Linked DNA regions of Tardiphaga sp. vice304. The protein of the gene in region 1 interacts with the protein of each later gene in a pairwise test. Links are inferred from orthologs where the notes say so. Each region holds a gene or a part of one and is shown on either strand. Other genes may lie near its edges. The genes, in order: secB and secA.

Evidence for each region.
Region 2: the proteins of secB (region 1) and secA interact in binary tests that used the Escherichia coli proteins (3 or more experiments, as listed by UniProt). The link is inferred for Tardiphaga sp. vice304 from one-to-one orthologs.

The regions. Positions count from the first base shown.
Region 1 is NZ_CP041402.1:420,374-430,020, forward strand. The notes cover bases 1-2,954. They hold secB (protein-export chaperone SecB), read right to left. Parts: upstream 1,742-2,954; coding sequence 1,259-1,741; downstream 1-1,258. Other genes in these bases: coaE (dephospho-CoA kinase), read left to right, coding at 1-381; dnaQ (DNA polymerase III subunit epsilon), read left to right, coding at 413-1,105; FNL56_RS01915 (Tim44/TimA family putative adaptor protein), read left to right, coding at 2,139-2,834; mltA (murein transglycosylase A), read left to right, coding at 2,758-2,954. In the rest of the region: more of mltA, read left to right, coding at 2,955-4,452; FNL56_RS01925 (Smr/MutS family protein), read left to right, coding at 4,449-5,045; ATP-dependent protease ATPase subunit HslU, read right to left, coding at 5,202-6,506; ATP-dependent protease subunit HslV, read right to left, coding at 6,690-7,262; imidazoleglycerol-phosphate dehydratase HisB, read left to right, coding at 7,470-8,063; FNL56_RS01945 (DUF2628 domain-containing protein), read left to right, coding at 8,089-8,613; imidazole glycerol phosphate synthase subunit HisH, read left to right, coding at 8,610-9,260; hisA (1-(5-phosphoribosyl)-5-[(5-phosphoribosylamino)methylideneamino]imidazole-4-carboxamide isomerase), read left to right, coding at 9,427-9,647. UniProt on the Escherichia coli protein: One of the proteins required for the normal export of some preproteins out of the cell cytoplasm. It is a molecular chaperone that binds to a subset of precursor proteins, maintaining them in a translocation-competent state.
Region 2 is NZ_CP041402.1:5,432,823-5,440,631, forward strand. The notes cover bases 35-3,427. They hold secA (preprotein translocase subunit SecA), read left to right. Parts: upstream 35-383; coding sequence 384-3,227; downstream 3,228-3,427. Other genes in these bases: FNL56_RS25915 (endonuclease domain-containing protein), read right to left, coding at 3,331-3,427. In the rest of the region: FNL56_RS25905 (peptidylprolyl isomerase), read right to left, coding at 1-20; more of FNL56_RS25915, read right to left, coding at 3,428-3,732; FNL56_RS25920 (L,D-transpeptidase family protein), read right to left, coding at 4,013-5,488; FNL56_RS25925 (J domain-containing protein), read right to left, coding at 5,917-6,573; FNL56_RS25930 (BolA family protein), read left to right, coding at 6,702-6,974; FNL56_RS25935 (HlyC/CorC family transporter), read right to left, coding at 7,208-7,809. UniProt on the Escherichia coli protein: Required for protein export, interacts with the SecYEG preprotein conducting channel.

The DNA.
Region 1 (9,647 bases):
GCCGCGATGAAAAGGCTCGAGCAGATCGTGCATCCGCTATTGTCGGCCTATCACCGGAAATTCCTCGACGATGCCGAGCGCTCCGGCGCCGCGGTCGCGGTGGTCGATGTGCCGCTGCTGTTCGAGACGGGCGGCGACCAGCGCGTCGATGCCGTCGTCGTCGTCACCACCGATGCCGAACAACAGCGTCAGCGTATTCTGGCGCGCGGCACCATGACGCCGGAAAAGCTCGACGCCATTCTGGCGCGGCAGTTGCCCGACGCCGAAAAACGCAAGCGGGCGGATTTCGTGGTGGATACATCGCACGGACTGGAGCCCGTGCGGATCAGCATCCGTGAAATTCTCAGCCAGGCTGTTAGGATGCCGCGACGGCGCCCCTGATGGCAGCCGTGATTCGTTGGACTGGCTGAACATGCGCGAAATCGTTCTCGATACCGAAACCACCGGCCTCGATCCCTTGCGCGGCGATCGGCTGGTCGAGATAGGCTGCGTCGAGATCCTCAACCGGATGCCGACCGGGCAGACCTATCACTGCCACATCAATCCGCAGCGCGACATGCCGCTGGAAGCCTTCAACGTGCATGGCCTGTCGGCGGAGTTCCTGTCGACCAAGCCGCTGTTCCACGAGGTGGTCGACGACTTTCTGGAATTCATCGGGGATGCCCCGCTGGTGATCCACAACGCCTCGTTCGACATCGGTTTCATCAATGCCGAGCTCGACCGTATCAAGCGGCCGCCGATCCCGCGCGAGCGGCTGGTCGATACGTTGATGCTGGCGCGCCGGAAACATCCCGGCGTGTCGAACCGGCTCGACGATCTCTGCTCGCGCTACGCGATCGACAATTCACGCCGCACCAAGCACGGCGCGCTGCTCGATTCGGAATTGCTGGCGGAGGTCTATATCGACCTGATCGGCGCCCGGCAGTCGCAACTGATCCTGGCGGATGACGTTCCTGCGCAGCAGACCGGCGGCATCAACGACGCTCCGCGCCGCCAGCGCCCGACGCCGCTATTGCCGCGCGTGACGGAAACCGACCGTGCCGATCACCGCGCGTTCATCGCGACGCTCGGCGAGAAGCCGATATGGAGTGAGTTTTTGGCCTAGGCTGTCATTCCGGGGCGCGAGAGCGAAGCTCGAGCGAACCTCAGCCACTCCAATTGGAGTGGCGGGGAATCCCGAGATGGGACGATGAACATGCCGAGGTTCCGGGTTCGCGCTCGGCTGACGCCGTTCGCGCCCCGGAACGACAGTGTAAAGTTAGTTCGCCGGGCCGGCCTCGGCCTGTGCCTGGCGCTCCATGTTCGACCGGTACAGGCCGACGAAATCCACGGGGTCCAGCATCAAGGGCGGGAAGCCGCCGTCGCGGACCGAGGTCGCGATGATCTCGCGGGCGAACGGGAACAACAGCCGCGGGCATTCGATCATGATCAGCGGGTGCAGGTTTTCCGGCGGCACGTTGACGATCCGGAACACGCCGGCATAGGCCAGCTCGAACGAGAACATCACCGAGCCGGCACTGTCGGCCTTGCCCTCGACCGACAGCACCACTTCATACTCGGTCTCGGAGATGTTGTTGGCGGCGACGTTGATCTGGATGTTGATGTTGGGCTGCTTGTCCTGCGGCGCCAGCGAGGCCGGCGCGTTCGGGTTCTCGAACGACAGGTCCTTGGTGTACTGCGCCAGCACGTTGAGCTGGGGAGCCTGGGCTGCCTCGGGAGGGGTGCCATTGCCGTTGGTCATCGAAAATCTCCTGAAGCGCTGTCGGGCGAGGTGGGTTCCGGCCGGGCAATGCCTTCCGAACGGTAAATGCCCTGTCGGGCGGAGTGGCTATCATAGGCCTGCGGTACTCGACAAGGACGACCGGCAGCCCTGGCGGCCACATCCGCAAAAAGCCATTCGCAATCGCCTGCAAACGCGTTAAACCGGTGACACGCCGTTTCGGGCGGGCGGGCGCTGAAAAACGGCCGCTTTGCCGCAGGGTGGAGCCGGAACGCGCCATTGGCTGGGCATGGTTTCGTGCCTAGATGAAGCAGGCCCTCTTCGGGAACTGTCGCCGTTTTGGACGTTCCCTCACGACCGCCCGCGGGCGGGACATTCCGCCGGCTCAATGCCGGCGCCGATCAGAAAGCGATGCGACGTGGATATTTATACCATCATCTTCCTGGCGCTGGCGGTCTTCATTTTCATCCGCCTGCGCAATGTGCTCGGTCAACGCACCGGCGAGGAACGGCCGCCCTTCGAGCGCGTGGCACGCGATGCCGCCGGCGCCGACAACAATGTCGTGCCGATGCCGGGCAGCGTCATCGACCACGGCGCCCCGGCGCCGACAGCCGACGTGTCGCCCGCCGAACGCTGGAAGGGCGTGGCCGAACCCGGCACTCCGCTGGCGATGGGCTTCGATGCCATCGTCGCCCAGGACCCCTCCTTCGACCCCCGCCATTTCATCACCGGCGCCAAGGGCGCCTATGAGATGATCGTGCTGGCTTTCGCCAATGGCGACCGCCGTTCGCTCAAGGACCTCGTTTCGCCGGAAGTGTTCGAGAGCTTCGACGGCGTGATCAAGGATCGCGAGACCAACGAGTGGAAGACCGAGACCCGCTTCGTCGCGATCGACAAGGCCGAATTGGCCGCCGCCGAGGTCCGCGACCGCTCGGCGCTGATCACGGCGCGCTTCGTCTCCCAGATGATCACGGTGACCCGCGACAAGACCGGCGCCATCGTCGATGGCAACGCTGAGAAGGTTACGGATGTCACCGATGTCTGGACATTCGCCCGCGACATCACCTCGCGCGATCCGAACTGGAAGCTTGTTGGCACCGACGCCGGCCAGTAACGCCACCCGATGGGCGGCGCTCTGCGTGTTCGGCGCAGCTGCGGCGTGGCCCGCGTCCGCCGCTGCGCGGACGGACCATTCCGGCCGTAACTGGCCGTTCGAACTCGCCGGCGCGCAATATGCGCCGGTCGATTTTGCGGAAATCGCCGGCTGGCACGACGACGATCACCTCCAGGCGCTGAAGACGTTTCGGGTGAGCTGCGGTCCTATCGCCGGCCCGCGCAACCCGCCGCCCGATTCCAAAGCGCTCGGCGGCTCGCTGCGCGAGCCCTGCCTGGCGGCCCGGGATGCGGCGATTTCCGATCCGGCGAAAGCACGCCATTTTTTCGAAAAGCATTTCCTGCCGCTGCGGGTCTCGAAGCTCGGCGACGAGCAGGGTTTTGTGACCGGCTATTTCGAACCGGTGCTCGAGGGCTCGCGGACCCGATCCGACGCCTACCCCGTGCCGGTGTATCGCCGGCCGTCGAACCTGTTCGTGCGCGGCAGATCGCAGGCGAGCCTGGGCATGCCCAATGGCGGCGAGGTGTTTCGCAAGATCGGCCGCCGCAAGCTGGTGCCCTATTACGACCGCGGCCAGATCGAGGACGGCGCCATCGCCGGCCGCGGGCTGGAGATCGCCTGGCTGAAGAACCAGACTGATCTGCTGTTCACCCAGATTCAGGGCTCGGCGCGAATTCATTTCGAGGACGGCGGCTCGGTGCGGATCAACTATGATTCGCATAATGGCTTCGGCTACACGCCGGTCGGCCGCGCACTGATCGACCGCGGCATCATCCCGCGCGAGCAGATGTCGATGCAGCGCATCCGGCAGTGGATGGAAGAGAACCCGGACGGCGCCAACGAGCTGCGCCGCACCAACCGTTCCTATGTGTTCTTCCGAGAAGTGCAGTTGCCGCCGGAGGCCGAAGCGGTCGGCGCGCAGGGCGTCTCCTTGACGGCCGGCCGCTCGATCGCCGTCGACAAGGCGCTGCATGTCTATGGCACGCCGTTCTTCATCGAGGGCGAATTGCCGATCGAGACCGAAATCTCGAAGACGCCGTTCCGCCGGCTGATGGTGGCGCAGGATACCGGATCCGCGATCGTCGGCCCGGCCCGCGCCGACATCTATTTCGGCGCCGGCGCCTGGGCGGGGCAAGTCTCCGGGCGGATCAAGCAGGCCGCGCGCTTCGTAATGCTGGTGCCGAAGGCGCTCGATCCGGTGGAGGCCGGCCGCAGCCTGCCGTTGCCGATGGCGCGGCCGTCGGAGCTGATCGCCAAATTGTATCCGCAAGGCGAGCCGGCGCCGGACACCGCAAAGCTGGCCGGTCCTGCCGTGGCCACGACGACCCCGGCGCCTGCCGTTGCGCCTGCCCCTGCCCCGTCTGCCGCCGCCACGCCGCCGACCGGCAAAGAAACGACGCCTGCCAAAGAGCCGGACAAGGCTGCAACTTTCATCGGGCCGCCCGCCCCTGCTGCCATCGTGGCGCCCGCCACCGTTGCGGCCCTCGTTGCCACCAAGGCCGTGCCGCTGCCGGAGCCGCGTCCCGAGATCAAGGCCGAGCTCAAGACCGAGGCCAAGCCGCCGCGCCGCGAACGCCGTCGCGCGCGTCCGCATCGCCATCGTTTCTTCTGGCAATGAAAGGCGCGCGCCGTCCACCGCAATTGCCGGGTCCCGTCGTGTCGCGCCGCAAGCGCGCGCTGAGCGAGGAAGAGCGCGAGCTATGGAACAGCGTCGCGAAACAGACCAGACCGCTGCGCAGGAAGCGCGTCGTGAAGGCTGCGCTGCCGGTCGTCGAAGCGCCGGCCATGGTGGAAAAGCCGGTGACCGCAAAGCCGCGCCGGCTTTCCACCATGGCGGCGCCGATTAAGTCCGCGCTGCCCGCGCCTGCCCCGCTGGCCTCGCTCGGTCGCCGCGAGCGTTCGCAACTGTCGCGCGGCAAGAAGGAGATCGACGCCCGGCTCGATCTGCACGGCATGACGCAGACCCGCGCGCATTCTGCGCTGCAGGCCTTCCTGCACCGCTGCCATCATGACGGCTGCACCTTTGTGCTGGTGATCACCGGCAAGGGCCGCACCGTCGGCCCGGAATCCGAACGCGGCATCCTGCGTCGCCAGGTGCCGTTGTGGCTAAGCCTGCCGGAGTTTCGCGGCTTCGTGGTCGGCTACGAGCAGGCCAGCATCGGACACGGCGGCGAAGGCGCGATCTATGTGCGGATCAGGCGGGCGAGGTAATGCAAGGCCGCCCCACACTGTCGTTCCGGGATGCAGCAGACGGCGGAGCCGGCTGATGGAGACCCGGAACCTCAGCATGTTTTGCGCGCTAAACATATCGGGATTCCGGGTTCGCTCGCGCTGATGCGCTCGCGCCCCGGAATGACAACTTGGTTGCTATAAAATAAACCGGCTGAGATCCGTGTTTTTCGCGAGATCGCCGACGTGCTTCTGCACATACGCCGCGTCAACGCGGATCGTCTCGCCATGCCGGTCGGGTGCTACGAACGAGATCTCGTCGAGCACGCGCTCCATCACCGTCTGCAATCGCCGTGCGCCGATGTTCTCGACACTGGAGTTCACCGCCACCGCGACGTCGGCCAGCGCGTCGATCGCATCATCGCCGAATTCCAGCGTCACGCCTTCGGTCGCCAGCAGCGCGACATATTGCTTGATCAGCGAGGCTTCCGGCTCGGTCAGAATACGCCGCATGTCGTCGCGCGACAGCGCATTCAGCTCGACGCGGATCGGCAGGCGGCCCTGCAATTCGGGCAGCAGGTCGGAGGGTTTGGCGATGTGAAACGCGCCCGACGCGATGAACAGAATGTGGTCGGTCTTCACCGCGCCGTGCTTGGTGGAGACGGTGGTGCCCTCGATCAGCGGCAGCAGGTCGCGCTGCACGCCCTCGCGCGAGACTTCGCCGCCGCTGCGGCCATCGCGTACGCAAATCTTGTCGATCTCGTCGAGAAACACGATGCCCGAATTCTCCACGACGCTGATCGCTTCCTGCGTCAGCTGATCGCTGTCGAGCAGCTTGTCGGATTCCTCATTGACCAGCAGCTCGTGGGACGCTTCCACCGTCAGGCGTCGCGTCTTGGTGCGATTGCCCATCTTGCCGAAGATGTCGCCGATATTGATTGCGCCCATCTGCGCGCCGGGCATGCCGGGAATCTCGAACATCGACGGGCCGCCGCCGGAGGCGGTGGTCTCGATCTCGATTTCCTTGTCGTTCATCTCGCCGGCCCGCAATTTCTTGCGAAACGATTCACGGGTCGAGGGGCCCGAGCCCGGCCCGACCAGCGCATCGAGCACGCGCTCCTCGGCGGCCTGCTGCGCGCGGGCCTGCACGTCCTTGCGCTTGCGCTCGCGGGTTTGCGCGATGCCGACCTCGACGAGGTCGCGGATGATCTGCTCGACATCGCGGCCGACATAGCCGACCTCGGTAAATTTGGTGGCCTCGACCTTGATGAACGGCGCGCCGGCGAGCTTGGCCAGACGCCTGGCGATCTCGGTCTTGCCGACGCCGGTCGGGCCGATCATCAGGATGTTCTTCGGCAGCACTTCCTCGCGCAACTGGCCTGTGAGCTGCAGCCGCCGCCAGCGGTTGCGTAACGCGATCGAGACGGCGCGCTTGGCGTCGTGCTGGCCGACGATATAGCGGTCGAGTTCGCTGACGATTTCACGGGGAGAAAAGTCGGTCATAGGGCTTCGCTTTTTCTTCCTTCTCCCCTTGTGGGAGAAGGTGGCACGGCCGAAGGCCGTGACGGATGAGGGGTCACTGGGCTCGGAGTTGGTGGCACCCCTCACCCGGCCGCGCTGTCGCGCGTCCACCCTCTCCCACCTAGCGAAGCTTCGCTTCGCGCGGGGGAGAGGGGAAGTAGAGTCTCAGCTTTCCAGCGCTTCGATCGTCACGTTTCTGTTCGTGTAGACGCAAATATCCGCAGCAATATCCAGCGACTTGCGCACGATCGCCTCGGCGTCCTTGTCGGTGTCGACCAGCGCGCGCGCCGCGGCCAGCGCATAATTGCCGCCGGAGCCGATCGCCATCACGCCGGCTTCCGGCTCCAGCACGTCGCCGGTGCCGGTCAGCACCAGGGAGACGTCCTTGTCGGCGACGATCATCATGGCTTCCAGCCGGCGCAAATAGCGGTCGGTGCGCCAGTCCTTGGCGAGCTCGACGGCGGCGCGGGTCAACTGGCCGGGATATTGCTCCAGCTTGGCCTCCAGCCGCTCGAACAGCGTGAAAGCGTCGGCGGTCGCGCCGGCGAAGCCGCCGATCACGTCGCCGCGGCCGAGCTTTCGCACCTTCCGGGCGTTGGACTTGATGACGGTCTGGCCGATCGAGACCTGGCCGTCGCCGCCGATCACGACGCGGCCGCCCTTGCGGACGGTCAGGATGGTGGTGCCGTGCCAGACCGGGGACGATCCGTCATGGGAAGCCGAATAGGATGCGTTCATGGGTACCTCGTGAGCGCCTCATCTAGGCACTGCCTGCCGGCGTTGCAAATGCGGCACTTTTTCCCTCTCCGGCTTGCGGTGGAGGAAGCGACGGCGTGCGGGGATGCTCTTTTCGCTCACCATAGGTTCCGAAACCGGCCGCCCGTGGTGGCGCCTCCGTCATCACCCTGTTAAAAGGGCGCGTTTTCACTGGGTGGAGAGGGCGTCATGCGTCAGGCGACGATCAAGCGCACGACCAAGGAGACCGCCATCGAGGTCTCCGTGAACCTCGACGGCACCGGCCTGTCCGATTCGCACACCGGAATCGGGTTCTTCGACCACATGCTCGACCTCCTCGCCCGGCATTCCCGCATCGACATCACCGTCAAGGCGGTCGGCGACCTGCACGTCGATTTCCACCACACCACCGAGGATGTCGGCATCGCGCTCGGCCAGGCGGTCAAGCAGGCGCTCGGCGACATGGCCGGCATCACCCGCTATGCCGGGGTTCACATGCCGATGGACGAGACCCTGACCCGGGTCGCGATCGACATCTCCGGCCGGCCGTTCCTGGTGTTCAAATCGGCGTTCCCGACCCAGAAGATCGGCGAATTCGACACCGAGCTGGTGCGCGAATGGTTCACCGCCTTTGCCGGCAATGCGGGCGTGACTTTGCACGTCGAGACCCTATATGGCGAGAACAGCCATCATATCGCCGAATCCTGCTTCAAGGGTCTGGCGCGGGCGCTGCGCACCGCGGTCGCGATCGATCCGCGCAATGCCGGCGAAGTGCCATCTACCAAGGGGCAGCTCGGCGGCTGATTGCAGCCATCGGCGGAGAGCCATCATGCCGGTCTATACGATCCACGCGCCCCGCGCCGCCGGCTCGGAGCCGCTCGTCGCGCCGGACCGGTTCCGGTTCGTGCGCGATGGCTTTCATTTTTGGGCGTTTGCGACCAGCCTCATCTGGCTGATCTGGCACCGGCTGTGGTGGGCAACACTCGGCTATATCGTGCTGTCGGTCGTGGGCGGCATCGCGCTGGCGATGCTCGGGGCCGGTTCCGGCACCCGGCTGGTGGTGATGTTCCTGTTCGCTTTGCTGATGGGCTTCGAGGCGTCCAGCATCCGGCGCTGGACGCTGTCGCGCGGCAAATGGCTCCAGCTCGATCTCGTCGTCGCCGAGGATGAGGAAACCGCCGAGCGCCGCTTCTTCGAGCGCTGGACCACACGCCGCGAGTTCATGGGTGACACGAACGGCGTCGAGCGTGGCGGGCCACCGCCGACGCGCAATATTCCCGGCCAGTCGTTTTCCCGTCCGCCCGCGCGCGAGGAAATCATCGGCCTGTTTCCGCAACCGGGAGCTTCACGTTGAGCGTTGCTATCATCGATTACGGCTCCGGCAATCTGCACTCGGCGGCGAAAGCCTTCGAGCGCGCCGCGCGCAGCATGGCTGCCCCCGAGAAGGTCATCGTCACCCGCGATCCCGAAGCGGTGTTCCGTGCCGACCGCATCGTGCTGCCGGGCGTTGGCGCCTTCGCCGATTGCCGCAAGGGCCTGGATGCGCTGGACGGCATGGTCGATGCGATGACCGAAGCCGTGCGCGACAAGGCCAGGCCGTTTTTCGGCATCTGCGTCGGCATGCAGTTGATGGCGACGCGCGGCAAGGAGCACGTCACCACCAACGGGCTGAACTGGATCGAAGGCGACGTCGAAAGAATCGCGCCGCGCGAAGAGAATTTCAAGATCCCGCATATGGGCTGGAATACGTTGGAGATGGTGCGCGAGCATCCGGTGCTGGAGCGCCTGCCGCTCGGCGAAAAAGGCCGGCACGCTTATTTCGTGCACTCCTATCAGCTCAACGCGGTCCACGAAGCCGACGTGCTGGCGCGTGCCGAATATGGTGGACCGGTGACGGCCATCGTCGGCCGCGACACCATGATCGGCACCCAGTTTCACCCCGAAAAGAGCCAGCGCTTCGGCCTGGCTTTGATCCAGAATTTTTTGAAGTGGAAGCCGTGAGCACTTCTGTCAAAGCGGTATGGCCGCAGTGCTCCCCTCCCCCTTGCGGGGAGGGGTCGGGGGTGGGGGTCCACCAGCGACGGCACCTGCGGCTACCCCCCTCCCCGACCCTCCCCCGCAAGGGGGGAGGGAGCGACAGCGCTCTTGGTTTATGGACTATTTCATCATGATCCTCTTTCCCGCCATCGATCTCAAAAACGGCCAGTGCGTTCGCCTCGAACAGGGCGACATGGCGCGCGCCACGGTTTTCAATCTCGATCCCGCCGCGCAGGCGCGTGACTTCGAGAGCCAGGGCTTCGAATATCTCCACGTCGTCGATCTCGACGGCGCCTTCGCCGGCAAGCCGGTCAATGCGCAGGCCGTGGAAGCGATGCTCGCCACCATCAA
Region 2 (7,809 bases), 5.0 Mb from region 1 along the record:
GCGGGCGATACGATGGTCATGGAAAATCCTTATCTCGGGGGAAGGTGGGCTATCGGGGTCGGCGGGACAGTCACTTAAACGACCCCTCTTGGCAACGCGAAAACTCTGTCAAAATGATGAAATCCTTGACAGGTTCGCGACCAAGCGCCGCCGTTGACAACCCTCTGCCCCAGCCATATCTCTGCAAAACTGGCCGGTGGCTATGCGCATTTTCGGCTGTGCCCCTGCCATTGGAACGCTTTCGCCAGTGAACCCTTGATACCCTCTTTCCCACACATCATGGCCGGCCCGATCGGGCCTCTGGCCCGATGCGTTCCGGGGGCCATTTGCCCCGCTGACTACCTCACGGCGGCAACGCCGAACTGCAAAGACAGGATTTCGTTATGATCGGCGCGCTCGCCCGCAAGTTCTTCGGCTCCGCCAATGACCGCCGCATCAAGGCCTACTCGACGCGCGTGGCCGCCATCAACGCGCTGGAGCCGGAAATCGCCGCTCTCTCCGACGAGGCGCTCAAGGCCCGCACTTCAGAATTCAAGGCGCAGATCGCCGCCGGCAAGACGCTCGACGAACTCCTGGTGCCCGCTTTCGCCACGGTGCGCGAAGCCGCCAAGCGCACGCTCGGTCAGCGCCATTTCGACGTCCAGCTGATTGGCGGCATGGTGCTGCATGAGGGCGACATCGCCGAGATGAAGACCGGCGAAGGCAAGACGCTGGTCGCGACCCTCGCCGTCTATCTCAATGCGCTGGCCGGCAAGGGCGTCCACGTCGTCACCGTCAACGATTACCTCGCCAAGCGCGATAGCGGCTGGATGGGCCAGATCTACAGCTTCCTTGGCCTGACCACCGGCGTGATCGTGCACGGCCTGGATGATGCCGAGCGCCAGGCGTCCTATGCCTGCGACATCACCTACGGCACCAACAACGAATACGGCTTCGACTATCTGCGCGACAACATGAAGTACCGGCTGGAGGACATGGTCCAGCGCGGCCACTTCTACGCCATCGTCGACGAAGTGGACTCGATCCTGATCGACGAGGCGCGCACGCCTCTGATCATCTCCGGCCCGCTCGACGACCGCTCGGAATTCTACAACACCATCGATACCTTCCTGCCCAAGCTCGAGAAGAAGACCGATTTCGAGGTCGACGAGAAGCAGCGCACCGTGACGCTGACCGAAGCCGGCATGGAGAAGATCGAGACCCTGCTGCGCGACGCCGGCCAGCTCAAGGGCGAGACGCTGTATGACGTCGAGAACGTCTCCGTCGTGCACCACATCAACCAGGCGCTGCGCGCCCATTCGCTGTTCAACAAGGACAAGGACTACATCGTCCGCGACGACGAGGTGATCATCATCGACGAATTCACCGGCCGCATGATGCAGGGCCGGCGCTATTCGGAAGGCCTGCACCAGGCGCTGGAAGCGAAAGAACACGTCACTGTCCAGCCGGAAAACCAGACGCTGGCCTCGATCACCTTCCAGAACTACTTCCGCATGTACGCCAAGCTGGCCGGCATGACCGGCACGGCTTTGACCGAAGCCGACGAATTGTTCGACATCTACAAGCTGGAAGTCGTCGAAGTGCCGACCAATGTCGGCATCGGCCGCATGGACGAGGACGACGAAGTCTACCGCACCCAGGACGAGAAGCACGCCGCGATCATGGCCGAGGTCGAGCGCGCCAATTCGCGCATGCAGCCGGTCCTGGTCGGCACCGCCTCGATCGAGAAGTCCGAACTGCTCGGCGAGTACCTCTTGAAGCACGGCTACAAGCAGCTCGAATTCGACAAGCCGAAGGCGATGGACAAGCTCTACGCCGCTGCCCGCGCCGGCAAGCCCGGCAAGCTGTTCGCGGTGCTGAACGCGCGCTTCCACGAGCAGGAAGCCTATATCGTCGCCGAAGCCGGCGTCCCCGGCGCCATCACCATCGCCACCAACATGGCCGGCCGCGGCACCGACATCAAACTCGGCGGATCCCTCGAAATGCGCTCGCAGATCGAGACCGCCGACATCACCGACGAGGCCGAGAAGACCGCCAAGATCGAGGAGATCAAGGCCGAGATCGCCAAATTCCGCGAGATGGTGCTGGCCGCCAAGGAAACGGCCGAAATCGAGCCCGCCAAGGGCTCCAAGCCCGCCAAGACCGCGACGCGCCCCGGCGGCCTCTACATCATCGGCTCCGAGCGCCACGAGTCCCGCCGCATCGACAACCAGCTACGCGGCCGCTCCGGCCGCCAGGGCGATCCAGGCCGCTCGAAGTTCTTCCTGTCGCTGGAAGACGACCTGATGCGGATCTTCGGCTCCGACCGGCTGGATTCCATGCTGACCCGGCTCGGCCTCAAGGAAGGCGAAGCCATCATCCATCCGTGGATCAACAAGGCGCTGGAGAAGGCGCAGCAGAAGGTCGAGGCGCGCAACTTCGACATCCGCAAGAACTTGCTTAAATACGACGACGTGCAGAACGACCAGCGCAAGGTGATCTTCGAGCAGCGCGTCGACCTGATGAAGAGCGAGAACGTCGCCGACACCGTCGCCGACATGCGCCGCGCTTTCGTCGAGGACCTCGTCACCAAGCACATCCCGGAAAACCAGTATGCCGAGCAGTGGGATGTGGCCGGTCTGAAGGAAGAGCTGCAGCGCGTCATCGACATCGACCTGCCGGTCGAGGAATGGGCCAAGGAAGAAGGCATCGCCGACGAGGAGCTGCTGAACCGCATCGAGGCGAAGGCCGACGAGCACATGGCCGCCAAGGTGGCGCAATGGGGTCCCGACGTGATGCGTTACGTCGAGAAGACCATTCTGCTGCAGACGCTCGACCATCTGTGGCGCGAGCATCTGGTGATGCTGGATCATCTGCGCCAGGTGATCGGCCTGCGCGGCTACGGCCAGCGCGATCCGCTGCAGGAGTACAAGGCGGAAGCCTACAACCTGTTCGAGGCGATGATCGCCAACCTGCGCGAGGCGGTGACGGCGCAATTGATGCGCGTCGAGATCGTGCCGCCGGACGTGCAGCCCGAGCTGCCACCGATGGAAGCGCACAAGCTCGACTACAATACCGGCGAAGACGAAGTGGCATTCGCGAGCGCCGCTTTGGCACCGCCCACCGCCGAGCAGATCGCCGCCCGCGATCCGAACAGGCCGGACACCTGGGGCAAGGTCGGCCGCAACGAAGACTGCCCGTGCGGCTCCGGCAAGAAGTACAAGCACTGCCACGGAAGGTATGCGTGAGGGCTGAGGTTACGGGTTCTTATTGAGAAGCTGTCGCCTGCGGCACCCCCATCCCCAATCCTTCCCCGCAAGGGGGAAGGGAGCTGATGGGCCTTCGCTTTGATTACTTTAGCCCGATACGCCGCGCGTCGTGCCCCCTTCCCCCTTGCGGGGAAGGGGCAGGGATGGGGGTCACCACGCTCTGGATGACCTGAAGCACGCCATCCAGATTCCCCAGCACCTCGTGATTCCAGAACCGAAGCACCCGGTAGCCACGGGCTTCGATGAATCTCGTGCGACAATCATCCGCCGCGCGGTTCTCGTGATGCTGCCCGCCATCGAGCTCGATCACCAGCCTGGCCTTGCGACTTACGAAATCGACAATGAACGGCCCGATCAACGCCTGCCGCCGGAAGTGCGATCCACCAAGCTCGATATCGTGCTTCAACCGCGGCCACAGCACGCGCTCGGCATCCGTCGGATCGGCCCTTAACTGCTTGGCAAATTGTCGTTGTCGATCTTGCATGATCGAGCCTAATTCTGGCGAAAGCGCTCGTGGCGCCCCCATCCCCGACCCTTCCCCGCAAGGGGGAAGGGAGCACTGCTGCCAAAGCGAAATTACTGCGAACTAATATAAGCGAACTGACGAAGTCGGATCAGCTAGGTCTCATGAGCTTACACGCGATGCACTTAGCTTGCTCGCTAAGAAGCACCGCGGCTAATGCCCCCTTCCCCCTTGCGGGGAAGGGTCGGGGATGGGGGTCCGCGGGCTCGAACGAAGCGATCGTCGCTCCGGACCATCAGCCCTACTTGGCGGCCGAGAACCGCGTATCAAAACTGTTGGCGGGCACCACCGAGGCTGCGCCGGACAGCAAAGCGCCCTGCTCAGTCGGCTTCGACGGCGGGCGCGGGGCGGCGCTGGCCTGCTTGGTGGCGTCGGCCGGCGTCAGCACCGGCTTGGCGGCCACAGAAACAGCAGGCTTGGCCGCGGGCGTTGGCTTGGACTTGGCGGCAATGGTGGCTGCGGTCGAAGCCGGCGTGGCGCTCGCCGTGGTCTCCGAGGAGCCGCCGATGCCGACCTTCTTGGCGAGGTTGCTGAAGAAGCCGCCTTCCGACGAGGCCGAGGCGACCTTGGTGCCGGGGGTGACGGCGACCGCCGGCTCTTCCGACGACGCCGACGCCAGCAGCGACGCCGAGGACGGCTCAAGGTTCGGCTTCGGCGGATTGACGTGCGGTGGGATGGTGCCCGGCGCGCGGACGCTTTCGATGCCGGGGACGATCGGGTCCGACAGGCCGGTCGAGGCTTCCGGCAGCTTGGAGGCGAAGATCCGGTTCATGCCGCCGTCGATGTCCGGACGGCGCGCCGCGATCGCCACACCCTTGGCGACCAGCTCAGCCGTTTTGGCGTCGTCGGCGCGCTGCTTCTGCGCCACCGCGTCGGCGATCTCCGGCGTCACCGTATAGGCCGGGCACTTGGCGGATGCGTTGAAGACAGGCGCGCGCGACATGTTGGCGGGCTGCGCCGGATCGAACACGTACTTGTTCTCGCAGAACTCGACCTTCGGCTCCTGCTTCGTCACCTCGAAATGATCGTAGCCCTGCTTGATCATCTTCCAGAACGGCATGTTCGGGTTGTTGCGGTGGCGGGCCATGTTCACGGGCGTCATCTTGAACGGATAGGCCTGCACCTGGAACGAGCGCTGGCCGCCGAAGAAGGATTCGCGCCCCAACGCGTAGATGTCCGAGATCTGTTCGTCGGTCATCGCGTAGCATCCGCGCGACGAGCAGTCGCCATGCACCATCAGCTGCGAGCCGGTGCGCCCCAGCGATTTGTCGAACGCGTTGGGGTAGCCCATGTTGAACGACAGATAATACGACGACTGCGGATTCATCTGCGCCGGCGTGATGTTGTAGAAGCCCTCGGGCGCCTGGCGGTCGCCTTCCTTGATCTTCGGACCGAGGTCGCCGGACCAGCGGCAGATCGGATAGGTCTTCAGCAACGCGAACTGGCCGGAACGATTCTGTTTCCAGACCTCGAGCTCGGCCTCCTGCTTGAACAGCCGCACCAGCATCGGCGACTGCAGGTCCATGTCCTTGGCCGCGATCTCGGCGACGAGCTTTTCCGGAATCGGCTTGTTGGCCTTGGCGTTGCTGGCGAGCGACATCTCGTCGGTGTTGCAGCCGGACAGCGCCAGACCAGCCGCCAGAACGGCGGAGATGACCAGCGCGCGAACGAGCGGGCCGCGAAGGTCCGAGCCGCGAAAGTCCGAGCGATATATCAAGACGAAACTCCGCAGCCGAGGGGCGAACTCACCCCGAAACAACCGTCTACGCCCAAAGCGGGCCGCAGATTATCCCCAACACCCCCTGCTCGCAAGCCGACCCGGCCGCGCGAAGCGGGCGCAAATACCCTTGGACCCGAACGGTTAAAACTTGGTGGCGGGGCTTAATTGCGGCCGAAACCGCGATGCGGCGGAATAAAGGCGGCTGGAGTGCCGACATGTTTAATCAAATGTTACGGAGGGCGGGAATGCGGGCAAGCTGTGAAGTCCACCGCCCTCTCCGCCGTCGTCCCGGCGAACGCCGGGATCCATAGCCTCCAGAGATAAGAGACGGAAGGCCGCTGCGGCCGTGCCGCCACTTGTCGATGGCGTGTATGGGTCCCGGCTTGCGCCCGCGCTGACGCGCGGGCTTGCCGGGACGACAGAGCCTACGAGCCCCGGACCACCGTCTTCAGATAATTATACGCCTTGATGATCTCGATCAGGCGATCCTCGGTGGAGCGGTCGCCGCCATTGGCGTCGGGGTGGTGCTGCTTGACCAGCGCCTTGTAGGTCGATTTCACGGTTTCCAGCGTGGCGTCGGGGCCGAGGCCCATCACCTGAAGCGCCTTGCGCTCGGCGTTGAAAATCTTGCGCGTCTCGGCCTTGGGCGCTTCGGCCTTGGCGCCGGGACCGGGCCGCCAGCGGTTGCGGCCGTTGAGTTCAGAGAACATTGCGAACGGATCGGCGGCGCCTTCGAGGTCGGCCTCGGGCGACTTGCCTTTGCCCTTGCTGCCATTGGCGCCCATCTTCCAGGTCGGACGGTGGCCGGTCAGCGCGTCCTTCTGGTACTTCGCCACCGCGTCCAGCGTCATGCCGGAGAAGAAATTATAGGACTGGTTGTACTCGCGGACATGGTTCAGGCAGAAGTGCCAGTATTCCTTGTCGTTGGCGCGGCCCTTGGGGGCGCGGTGCGGCCCCTTGTTTTTGCACTCCGGCCACTCGCACATCGCGGCTTCCTCGCGCGCGGCGGCCTGCTGCTTGGCGCTCAGCTTATTGGGCTTGATGCGGATGGAGTCGAAGAATTTGGATGAGTCGATGGCCATGGCGGACTATGACAACGCCGCGCGAAAAGCTTCAAGTCTTGACATTCGGATATGATCCCAGTGGCGCCGATTTCCAGCGATTGACGATGATGCGGCAAAGACGTTAAGCCGATATGCGAGGAACTGCCATGACCGTCAAAGACATCATCTCAAAGAAACTGCAGGACGCCTTCGCGCCCGATCGCCTTGAGGTGACCGACGAGTCGCATCTGCATGAAGGCCACGCCGGCCATCAGCCCGGCGGCGAGACGCACTTCCGAGTTGATATTGTGTCGGACGGCTTCGAAGGGAAGAGCCGGATCGAACGCCACCGAATGATCAATGCGACGCTGGCTGCGGAACTCGCCGGCCCGATCCACGCGCTGGCGCTGAAGGCGCGAACGAAGGGCGAGGCGGGCTAATTGGTCCGAACACCGGCGGTAGTGCCCCCTTCCCCCTTGCGGGGAAGGGCCGGGGATGGGGGTGCCGCGAGCGACGACCTCTGCGATGTCGCGCAGGCGATGCAGCAACGACTTCTTCATTCAGGTTTTACAGAGCGTCGCTGAAAGTTCAGCGCGTGGGGCCCCCCATCCCCGACCCTTCCCCGCAAGGGGGAAGGGAGCACTGCTGCCATTGCTCTTATCTCGTTAGAAAATCAGAACGACGTCCCGGCCCTTGGCTTCTTCCCGACCGGCTCCGGCTCCACCGGCACCGGGCCGATGCGCAATGCGGTGATGCGGTTGCGCTCGCGGCGCAGCACCCGAAACCGGAAGCCGTGGAAGGTGAAGCTCTGGCCGCGCTCGGGGATCGAGCGCGCCTCGTGGATCACCAGGCCCGCCACGGTCGTCGCCTCCTCGTCGGGCAGGTGCCAGTCCATCGCGCGGTTGAGATCGCGGATCGGGACGGAGCCGTCGACCACCACGGAACCGTCCGGCTGGGCGCGGACGCCGGCGACCACCACGTCGTGCTCGTCGGAGATATCGCCGACGATCTCTTCCAGCACATCCTCCAGCGTCACCATGCCTTCGACTTCGCCATATTCATCGACCACCAGCGCGAAATGCGTCTTGCGGCGGCGGAATGCCTTCAGCTGATCCGACAGCGGGCGCATCTCCGGCACGAACCATGGCGGCAGCGCGATGGAAGCCACATCGATCTTCGAGGTGTCGCCGTCGACGGCCCGGATCGCGCGCAACAGATCCTTGGCATGCAGCACGCCGATGATGTTCTCCGGCTTGTCGCGCCACAGCGGGATGC